3 regions of the Isoptericola sp. NPDC055881 genome follow, and region 1 is predicted to be linked to each of the others. Evidence: riboswitches for the same ligand, from Rfam matches in the RefSeq annotation. Region 1 holds a riboswitch; each other region holds the start of a gene.
What was found. A riboswitch is a leader RNA that binds a small molecule or an ion and turns the genes downstream of it on or off. The one in region 1 is predicted to bind thiamine pyrophosphate.

Region 1 (3,372 bases):
GGCCGCGCCGACCGCGCCGGCCAGGGCGAGCCCGAGCGCACCGATGCCCGCGAGCAGCGTGCGCCGGGCTCCGCCGCGGCGCGCGTCCCGTCCGCGCGGCGTCACCGCTGCGCCGTCCGGGTCCGCGTGCGGGCCAGTGCGACGACACCCGTCACGGCGCCCACGAGCCCGAGGCCGAGCCCGGCGGCGCCCAGCGCGAGGGGCAGCGTGTCGTCCGACCCGTCACCGGCGTCGGCCGTGGCCGCCGTGCCCCCCGTGCCCGCCGACGCGGCGTCCCCGTGCCCGCCCTCGGTGGTCGCAGGCTCGACGTGCAGCACCGGAGCGGGGTGCTCGGGCTCGGTGTCGCCGGTCGCCTCCTGGTCCCACTGGACGACCTCCCCGTCGGAGTACGTCTGCGTGGCCGGCAGCGTGAGGGCGTCGACCCCCTCGGGGACGGCTCCCGCCGACACGGTGAAGCGGAGGAACTCGCCCGGCGCGATGGCGGCGTCGGCGTCGTCGGCGGTCCACACCACGGCCGCGGGCGCCTCGGTGACCTCGGTGCCGTGCACCTCGACGGGCTCGGGCAGGGGAGCCTGCGTGACCTTCGCGGTCCAGCCCGGCACCGGCTCGACCGACACGCTGGTGAACGGGGTGTCGGACGGCAGGGTGACCTTCACCCGGGTGGTCGAGGCGTCGGCGGACTCGTTGGGGACCTTGAAGGTCAAGGTGGCGTACGCGCCGGCCTCGGCCGAGTCGGGCGTCACCGTCACGTGCGCCGACGCGGCGCCGGCCGCCAGCACGAGCGCGGGGAGGGCGAGGGCGGCGGTGCCGGCGAGGCGGCGCGTGCGCCGGGCAGGGGTGGTCGTGGACATGGCTGTCTGCTCCAGAGTGTCGAGAGTCGTGGGACGACGAGGGACCTGCCCTCGTCCGACCTCGGACCAGGGCAGGCTCAGGCGGCGCGCAGGAGGGCGCCGGACAGCCGCGGGGGCCCGCGAGGCGCGGGGCGGCGGCGGGCGTTCCCGGGTCGCGGGCTCCAGGTTGCGGCGCTGACGACCGTCCGCCGGCGTGCCACGGGCAGCGCCGGCGCGCTCTGCACCAGGACGGCGACGTGCCGCAGGTGGGCGACGACGTTGGCGGCGGCCCGGTCACCGGCCGCGAGCAGCAGGGCCGTGAGCACGACGGCGGCGGCGTGCGCGGCGAGCATCCAGGAGGCCGTCCCGCCCACGGCGGCGTGGTGATGGAGCATCGCGGCGGTCGCCGGCGGCAGGGAGCCAGGGCCGAGGTCGTGGGCGGCGTGCCCCGTCAGGGCGGTGGCCGAGCCGGTCCCGCCGCCGCCCGCGCCGAGGACCGACAGCGCGGTGTGCTGCACGAGCTGTAGCGCGACCATGGCGGGCAGCAGGCGGCGCAGCGTCAGGCGACGGCGCGCGGTCCACACGGCCAGCGGCGCGGACAGCGCCAGGACGACCAGCCAGGCCAGGGGGGTGCCGGGCAGCGTGCCACCGGCCACGAGGTGCGCGGCGGCCGCGATGCTGAGCGTCGTGCCGGTGACGAGAAGCTCGCGCACACGACGGACGACCACGGACACCCCCGCACCCTATCCCGGGCGGGGGAGCTCCCTGGCGGACGGGCGAGCGGTCCCCGCGGGCGGTGGGCTACCGTGACGCCGAACGACACGGGGTGCCTCTCGCCCGTCGGCCCCGGCCGGCGACGAGACGCTGAGATCACACCCGTCGAACCTGATCTAGCTCGTACTAGCGAAGGGATGTCGACATGAGCGTGCGCGCGCGTCACGACAGCTCCGACTCCACCGAGGTCTCCACCGGCGTGGGCTGCGGCCCGCTCGCCGCCACCACAGCCGCCCCTCGCCGGCCCCGCGTGCTCGCGGTCGCCGGCTCCGACCCGTCGGGGGGAGCCGGGATCCAGGCGGACCTCAAGGCCGTCGCAGCGGCCGGGGGGTACGGGATGGCGGCGCTCACCGCGCTGACGGCGCAGAACACCCGGGGCGTGCGCGGCGTGCACGTCCCGCCGGCGGAGTTCCTCACCGCGCAGCTCGAGGCGGTGGCCGACGACGTGGCGATCGACGCCGTGAAGATCGGCATGCTCGCGTCCGCGCCCGTCGCGCGCGCCGTGGGGGCCTGGCTGGACGGGCTGCCGCGCGGCGCCACGTCGTCGCGCCCCCCGGTGGTGCTGGACCCGGTGATGGTGGCCACCAGCGGCGACCGTCTGCTCGACGCGGCGGCCGAGCGTGCGGTGCGGGACCTGCTGCCCCGGGTCGACGTCGTCACCCCGAACCTGCCGGAGCTCGCCGTGCTCGCCGAGGAACCGCCCGCCGCCGACTGGGCCGCGGCGCTCCGGCAGGCGCGGCGTCTCGCCGCCCGGTACGACGTGCTCGTCCTCGCCAAGGGCGGGCACCTCGACGGGTCCCGCGCGCGTGCCGGTGCCGACGCCGGCGCGCCGGACGCGCTCGTGGGCCCGGACGGCGTGCTGGTCGAGGTCCCGGGCGAGCGCGTCCGCACCACGGCCACGCACGGGACGGGCTGCTCGCTGTCCAGCGGCCTGGCCGTCCGGTACGTCCGCACCGGCGACTGGGCCGAGGCCCTGCGTGGCACGAAGGCGTGGCTCACCGCGGCGATCCGTGCGGGGGAGGCGCTGCGGGTCGGCGCCGGGCACGGTCCGGTCGACCACCTGGCGGGCAGCACGTCGTCCGGCGCCGTGGCTCCCGAGCCGGCTCCAGCACCGGCTCCAGAACCAGACGGTGGCCCGGCGGGGCGGGACGTCGTCGCGCGCTGGTGGGACCACGCGGCACCCGTGCGTGCGGCCGTCGACGACCTGCCCTTCGTGCGTGCTCTCGGTGACGGGTCGCTCGCCCCCGGGCACTTCCGCACCTACCTGGAGCAGGACGCGATCTACCTGCGCGAGTACGCGCGCTGCCTCGCCCGCGCCAGCCAGCTCGCACCCACCCGCGCCGAGCAGGCCTTCTGGGCGGGCGGGGCCCACGGTGCGCTCGTCACCGAGCTCGACCTGCACACGCGCTGGCTGGGGGGCGAGCCCCGGGACGTCCCGGCCAGCGCCACCACGGCCGCCTACCTGGAGCACCTGCGTGCCGCCGGCGACGACTACGCGGCCCTCGTGGCGGCCGTCCTGCCCTGCTACTGGATCTACCAGGACGTCGGCGAGCGGCTGGCGGCCCTGGACCGCCCGGGCCATCCGTACTCGGCCTGGCTGGGCACGTACGCCGACGAGGCGTTCGCCGCCGCGACCCGGCAGGCCGTCGCGATCCTCCGCCGTGTCGCCGGCGCTGCCGGCCCGGTCGTCCAGGAGCGGATGGCCGCAGCCTTCCACGGGTCGTGCAGGCACGAGCTGGCGTTCTTCGACCAGACCGGGCAGCGCGAG
Region 2 (3,372 bases), on a different contig from region 1:
TGCCCGACGCGACCAGCGCGTCCTCGAGCGTGAGGAGGTTGGCGGCCCCGCCCGTGCCCATGACCAGGCGGGAACCGACCTCCGTGCCGGCGACCACCAGCGGGTCGTGCACGAGGCTCGTGGCGGGCGTGGGGTGCGTGCTGGTCATGGTTCCTCCTCAGCCGCCCTGGACGGCGGTGACGATCTCGACCCGGTCGCCGGGCGCGATGCGGGTGGCGGCCCACAGGCCGCGGGGCACGACGGCGTCGTTGACGGCGACGGCGATCCCCTGCGCGACGCCGTCGGCCACGAACGCAGGGACGAGCGCGGCGACGACGCCCTCCAGACCGTCGCCATCCGCCCCGGGTAGGGGGTAGGTCGCGCCGTTCACGACGGCGGTGGGGGTGCTCATGCGGGGGCTCCTCGGGTCGCGAAGCGGAGGGGGTCGGCCGTCGCAAGCGCGGCGGCGGCCGGTCCTGGGTCAGTGGGATCGGTGGGGTCGGTGGGGTCGGTGAGGTCGGTGAGCGCGGCGAGGACGGCGTCCGCGGTCAGCGGCGCGAGCAGCACGCCGTTGCGCCCGTGCCCGACGGCGGCCAGCAGGCCCGGTGCTGCGGTCGGGCCCACCAGCGGCAGGTTGTCGGGGGTGACCGGGCGGGCGCGCGGCGTGACCTCGACGAGGGCGGCCTCGTCGATCCCGGGCACGAGGGCGCGCGCGTCGCGCAGGAGGGCGAACACCCCGCCGGCCTCGGCGCGCCGGTCGTCGGGGCGCTCCTCGGTGGTGGCGCCGACGACGATCTCGCGGTGGTCCGGTCCGCTGCCCGCTCCTGCGCCGGTCCCCGCGGCACGCGGGACGACGTACACCGGCCGGCCCTGCACGGTCCCGCGCACGACGTGCTCGAGCGCCAGGCCAGGCCCGGCGTCCAGCCGCAGGGTGATCCCCTTGACGGGCCGGACGGGCAGCCGCACCTGCGGCAGCCCGTCGAGCAGCGCGCCGGTGGCCGTCGCGCCCGTGGCGAGCACGACCGCGCCCGCGGCGTGCCGCCTGCCGGCGTCGTCGTGCACCGCCACGACGCGGCCGGTGGGGGATCGTTCGAGCCGGACGGCGGCCTGCCGGACCACCGTGCCGCCCGCTGCGCCGTCGAGCGGGGCACCGAGCGGGGCACCGCGCGCAACATCGAGCGCAGCAACGAGCGCCGCGTGCGCCCCGCGCGGGTCGACGGCGAGGTCGCCCTCGACGACCGCCGCCCCCGCGAGCCGCGGGCCGAGGTACGGCTCGCGGCGGCGCGCGTCGGCGGCGGAGATCTCCTCGGAGGCCAGCCCCCAGGCGCGGTGCAGGGCCAGGGCGCGACGCAGGAGGGCGAGGTCGTCGGCGTCGTACGCGACGGCGAGCGAGCCGGCCCGCAGGAGGGGGACGTCGCGGCCGCTCGCCGCGGCGAGGCCGGCGGCGAAGGAGGGCCAGCGTGCCGCCGCCGCGAGGTTGAGGCGGGCGAGCTCCCGCTCGCCGAAGTCCGCCTCGTTGACGGCGGCGAGCATCCCCGCGGCGGCGCGGCTGGCGCCGTCGCCGGGGGCGGGGTCGAGGACGGTGACGGTGAGCCCGGCCGCCGCGGCGCGCCACGCGACGGCGAGCCCGACGATGCCGCCGCCGACGACGACGACGTCGCGGGCGGGCGGACGTGCAGAGGTGGGCATGGGTGCGCTCCCTTCGCTGGCATGACCCAGATCAGGTTCGACGGTCGGCTCCTACGCCCTCTCAGCCCCGTCCGGGGCTCCCGTGCGCGGCCACTGTAGCGCGGGCCGTGGTTACCCTGACCGGCGTGACCACGACCAGCGCCGCCCCGGGCACGACGCGTGCCCGCCTCGCCGCCGCCCGCCTGTACCTGTGCACCGACGCCCGGGAGGACCGCGGGGACCTCGAGGACTTCCTCCACGCGGCGCTCGCCGGCGGGGTGGACGTGGTGCAGCTGCGGGACAGGTCGCTCGACGTGGTCCGTGAGCTCGAGCTGCAGGAGCTCGTGGCCCGCGTCGCCGCGGAGCACGGCGCGCTGTGGGCGGTCAACGACCGGGCGGACGTGGCCGGCCTGACCGGGGCGCCCGTGGTGCACACGGGTCAGCGGGACCTGCCGGTCCCCGCGCTCCGCTCGCTGCTGGGGCCGGCGCCCGCGCTGGGTCGTTCGACGCACTCGGCCGCCCAGGCGGCCGCGGCGGAGGCGGACCCGGACGTCGACTACTTCTGCGTCGGCCCGCTCTGGGCGACGCCCACCAAGCCCGGCCGCGCGGCGGTGGGGCTCGACCTGCTGCGCGAGGTCGCCGCGACCCGGCCCACCACGCCGTGGTTCGCGATCGGCGGGGTGGACGGCGAGCGGCTGGGCGCCGTGCTGGACGCCGGGGCGACTCGCGTCGTCGTCGTGCGGGCGATCACGCAGGCGCCGGACCCGGAGCGCGCGGCGCGCGAGCTGCGCGAGCGGCTGGGCGCGGGGTGACCTACCCGACGCAGGCAGCGGGCCGGGGGTCCGCGGGGCGCGGATAGGATGACCCGGTGACGTCTCCCGCCACCGACTCCCTCCGCCCGGTCCTGGTCGTCGACTTCGGCGCCCAGTACGCCCAGCTCATCGCGCGCCGCGTGCGCGAGGCGAGCGTCTACTCCGAGATCGTGCCCCACACGGCCACGGTCGAGCAGATGCTCGCCAAGGACCCGGCCGCGATCATCCTCTCGGGCGGCCCGTCGTCGGTGTACGCCACGGGCGCGCCGTTCGTCGACCCGGCCCTGTTCGAGGCCGGCGTCCCGGTGCTGGGCATCTGCTACGGCTTCCAGGCGATGGCGCAGGCCCTCGGCGGCGAGGTCGCCCAGACGGGGCAGCGCGAGTACGGCGGCACCGAGGTCGAGGTGAGCGACGCGGGCGTCCTGCTCGCCGGCACGCCGGACCACCAGACCGCCTGGATGAGCCACGGCGACTCCGTGCACGCCGCGCCCGAGGGCTTCGACGTGCTCGCGACGTCCTCCGGCTCGCCCGTCGCAGCGTTCGAGGACACGGACCGGCGCCTGTACGGCGTGCAGTGGCACCCCGAGGTCAAGCACTCGGCCCACGGACAGGCCGTCCTGGAGCGCTTCCTGTACGAGGGCGCCGGGCTGAAGGCCGACTGGACGCCGGGCAACGTCATCGCCGACCAGGTGGCCGCGATCCGCGCGCAGATCGGCGACGCCCGCGTGATCTGCGCTCTCTCCGGCGGCGTGGACTCCGCCGTCGCGGCCGCGCTCGTGCAGCGTGCCGTGGGCGACCAGCTCACCTGCGTGCACGTGGACCACGGCCTCATGCGCGAGGGCGAGGTGGAGCAGATCGAGAACGACTTCGTCGCCTCGACCGGCGTGAACCTCGTCATCCGCGACGAGAAGGA
Region 3 (3,372 bases), on a different contig from region 1:
CGGACCCAGCTGCACGGCACTGGGAGGTGAGCCATGTCGTTGCCCAGCACGCCGCACGATCCCCCGCGCCGCGAGCTCGTCGCCCTCGCGGAGCTGCTCGGCGCGGGCAGCCAGCTGCTCGTGGGCCAGTACCGCGTCGAGGTCGCCACGGGCGCGTGGTGGTGGTCGGACGAGGTCTACCGCATCTTCGGGCGCGAGCCCGGCAGGATCGAGCCCGGGCCCGAGGTGCTCCGCGCGCACCTGCACCCCGACGACCGTGAGCGGCTGTCCCGCACGGCGGCGGTGGCGCTCGGCACCGGCCGGCCCTTTGCAGGCGGCCACCGCGTGGTCGACGACCACGGGCGCACCCACTCGGTCGTCGTCACCGGGCAGGCGCGGCACGGGCCCGACGGCGCGTCGTCGCAGCTGGTCGGGTACGTCATCGACACCAGCCCCGTGGTGCGGGACGCGCTCGAGCGCGAGGCGCACCGCGCCGTCTCGCGCGCCTTCGTCGCCGCCACGGCGTCCGAGCAGGCCAAGGGCGCGATCATGGCGGTCTGCGGCGTCGACGAGTCCGTGGCCACCGAGGTGCTCGGGGACGTCGGTGCCCAGGTGGGCGTCTCCGCCCAGTCGGCGGGGGAGCAGGTGATGAAGGAGCTCACGCGGCCCGTCAGCGACCGCGACTCCGCGCTCACCGCCGCCGAAGTGCTCCGGTCCGCCCCGCCCGCCCAGGACGCGGCGGACCGGCTGAGCCACGCCCTCGCCGCGGTGCGACCGGTGGAGCGGCCCCACGGCCACGACGCGCAGCTCGCCCGCCGGCGGCCGCGCGCGAGCCGCTGAGCGCGGCGTCAGCGACCGAAGCGGGCGGCCGCGCGGACCGCGCCCTTGCGCGCGAGCCGCTTCGCCAGCACCGCGACGCCACCTGAGACGGCGGCGAACGTGACGGCCTGGATCACGGAGATCTCGTCGTCGTCGATGTTCGTGGGAGCGACGCTGCCCGTCGTCCGCTCCCAGACCACCCCGATCAGCTTCTGCGCGACCCATCCGGCGCCGATCGTCAGCACCACCGTGCCGACCTTCACGCCCAGCGGCTGCTCGGTGTCCTTCACGTGCTCTCCCTCGGTCGTCCCCGGCATGGCCGGAGGGTGGTCGTGCGGCGTCCACGGCCCGGCGAGGGCGTCGTGGCACGTCAGGCATGTCACACCCTGGGGCGCGGACAGGACCACGGTAGCGCGGCACCGGTGTGTAGGCTCGTGCTGATACGACAGGGGAGCGCCACCGGCGCTGAGAGTGCGGAACGCCGCAGACCCTCGAACCTGATCCGGTTAGCACCGGTGGAGGAAGTCGGGAATCTCGTTCCCTGCGGGAGGCCGCACCACGACGGTGCCGGACGCCCGCAGGACCCCCTTCTCGCACGCTGAGGAGGACAGCATGACCCACAGGACCACGCGGACGACCGCGGCCCTCGCCGCGCTCGCGCTGCTGCCGCTGCTCGCGGCCTGCGGCGCCGACGGGGCCACCGGCACCGGCAGCAGCGGCGGCGACGCGGCGGGCGACCCCGGCACGGTGACGCTCGTGACGCACGACTCGTTCGCCGTGTCGGACGACGTCCTGGCCGCGTTCGAGAAGAAGTCCGGCCTCACCGTCAAGCAGGTCGCGCCCGGCGACGCGGGCACCCTCGTCAACCAGCTCGTGCTCACCAAGGACGCGCCGCTGGGCGACGCCGTCTTCGGCGTGGACAACACGTACGCGTCGCGCGCCGTCGACGCCGGGGTCTTCGAGCGGTACCAGCCGGCCGACCTCGACCCGCAGGTGGCCGCCTACGCCCCGGACGACCTCGCAGGCACGCTCACCCCCGTGGACGTCGGCGACGTGTGCCTGAACCTCGACGACGGCTGGTTCAAGGACCACGACGTCACGCCGCCCGCCACGCTCGAGGACCTCACGGAGCCGGAGTACCGGGACCTCACGGTCGTCACCAACCCCGCCACGTCGTCGCCCGGGCTCGCGTTCCTGCTCGCGACGATCGGGGCCTTCGGCACCGACGGCTGGCAGGACTACTGGGCCGGCCTGCGGGACAACGGCGTCAAGGTCGCGGAGAGCTGGGAGGACGCGTACTACGTGGACTTCTCCGGCGCGGGCGAGGGCGGCACGCGGCCGATCGCGCTGTCGTACGCCACCTCGCCGGCGTTCACCGTGAGCGACGACGGCACGTCCTCCACGACGAGCGCGATGCTCGACACCTGCTTCCGCCAGGTCGAGTACGCGGGCGTGCTCACGGGCGCGGCGAACCCGGAGGGCGCGAAGAAGCTGGTCGACTTCCTGACCTCGGGCACGTTCCAGGCCGACGTCCCCGGCCAGATGTACATGTACCCGGCGGACCCGGACGTGCCGCTGCCCGCCGACTGGCAACGGTTCGCGCCCCTGGCCGACAAGCCGTTCGAGGTGGCGCCGGCCGACGTCGCCGCGCACCGTGACGAGTGGATCGAGCAGTGGACGGCGACGGTCGTCGGCTGACGCGCGGCGTCCGCGCGAGCCGGTGGGGCGCCTGGCTCGGGTGGGGCGCCGCCGTCGTCCTGCCGCTGGGGTTCCTCGCCGTCTTCTTCGCGTGGCCGGTGGTCTCGCTCGTCCTCCAGGGGTTCTTCACCGACACCCCGGCGGGCCGGGTGCTCGACCTGTCCGGCTTCGCCGACGTGCTGTCGCAGCCGCGCACCTGGCGCATCGTCGGCCAGACGCTGGCGCAGGCGGTCACCGGCACGCTCCTGTCGGTGCTGCTCGGCCTGCCCGGCGCCTACGTGCTGTACCGCTGCCGGTTCCCGGGGCGCACGCTCGTGCGCGGGCTGGTGACGGTCCCGTTCGTGCTGCCCAGCGTGGTCGTGGGCGTCGCGTTCCGCGCGCTGTTCGCGCCGGGCGGCGTGCTCGGGTGGGCCGGGCTGGAGGAGAGCTTCGCCGGCATCGTCCTGGCGCTCGTCTTCTTCAACTACGCGGTCGTCGTGCGGACGGTCGGCGGGATGTGGGAGCGCCTCGACCCGCGCGCCGAGCAGGCGGCCCGCGCTCTCGGCGCCACGCCCTGGCGGGCGTTCCGCACCGTGACCCTGCCCGCCCTCGGCCCCGCGATCGCGTCGGCCGCCGCGGTGGTGTTCCTGTTCTGCGCGACGGCGTTCGGCGTCGTCCTCGTCCTCGGCGGGCTGCGGTACGGCACGATCGAGACGGAGATCTGGATCCGCACCACCCAGTTCCTCGACCTGCGCTCCGCGGCGGTGCTGTCGGTGCTGCAGCTCGTCGTGGTCGCCGGCGCCCTGCTGGTCAGCTCCCGCGCCCGGGCGCGCCGGGAACGCGCGCTGCACCTCACCAGCGACCGGGTGTCCGCGCACCGGCTGCGGCTGCGCGCGG

Region 2: it holds a riboswitch for thiamine pyrophosphate, as region 1 does, so the genes downstream of both, thiO (glycine oxidase ThiO) here and ACWGKI_RS06360 (bifunctional hydroxymethylpyrimidine kinase/phosphomethylpyrimidine kinase) in region 1, are expected to answer to the same signal.
Region 3: it holds a riboswitch for thiamine pyrophosphate, as region 1 does, so the genes downstream of both, ACWGKI_RS16065 (thiamine ABC transporter substrate-binding protein) here and ACWGKI_RS06360 (bifunctional hydroxymethylpyrimidine kinase/phosphomethylpyrimidine kinase) in region 1, are expected to answer to the same signal.

Annotation. Positions count from the first base shown of each region.
Region 1 covers NZ_JBSHCR010000013.1:11,541-14,912, reverse strand. The annotation lists gene ACWGKI_RS06375 (copper resistance CopC family protein) at 1-105, opposite strand, end outside; gene ACWGKI_RS06370 (YcnI family copper-binding membrane protein) at 102-851, opposite strand; gene ACWGKI_RS06365 (hypothetical protein) at 929-1,564, opposite strand; TPP riboswitch at 1,643-1,759, shown strand; gene ACWGKI_RS06360 (bifunctional hydroxymethylpyrimidine kinase/phosphomethylpyrimidine kinase) at 1,750-3,372, shown strand, end outside.
Region 2 covers NZ_JBSHCR010000026.1:26,706-30,077, forward strand. The annotation lists gene ACWGKI_RS10050 (thiazole synthase) at 1-148, opposite strand, end outside; gene thiS (sulfur carrier protein ThiS) at 158-391, opposite strand; gene thiO (glycine oxidase ThiO) at 388-1,668, opposite strand; TPP riboswitch at 1,660-1,762, opposite strand; gene thiE (thiamine phosphate synthase) at 1,785-2,459, shown strand; gene guaA (glutamine-hydrolyzing GMP synthase) at 2,516-3,372, shown strand, end outside.
Region 3 covers NZ_JBSHCR010000058.1:20,234-23,605, reverse strand. The annotation lists gene ACWGKI_RS16075 (PAS domain-containing protein) at 34-819, shown strand; gene ACWGKI_RS16070 (DUF4235 domain-containing protein) at 828-1,115, opposite strand; TPP riboswitch at 1,236-1,339, shown strand; gene ACWGKI_RS16065 (thiamine ABC transporter substrate-binding protein) at 1,411-2,496, shown strand; gene ACWGKI_RS16060 (ABC transporter permease) at 2,472-3,372, shown strand, end outside.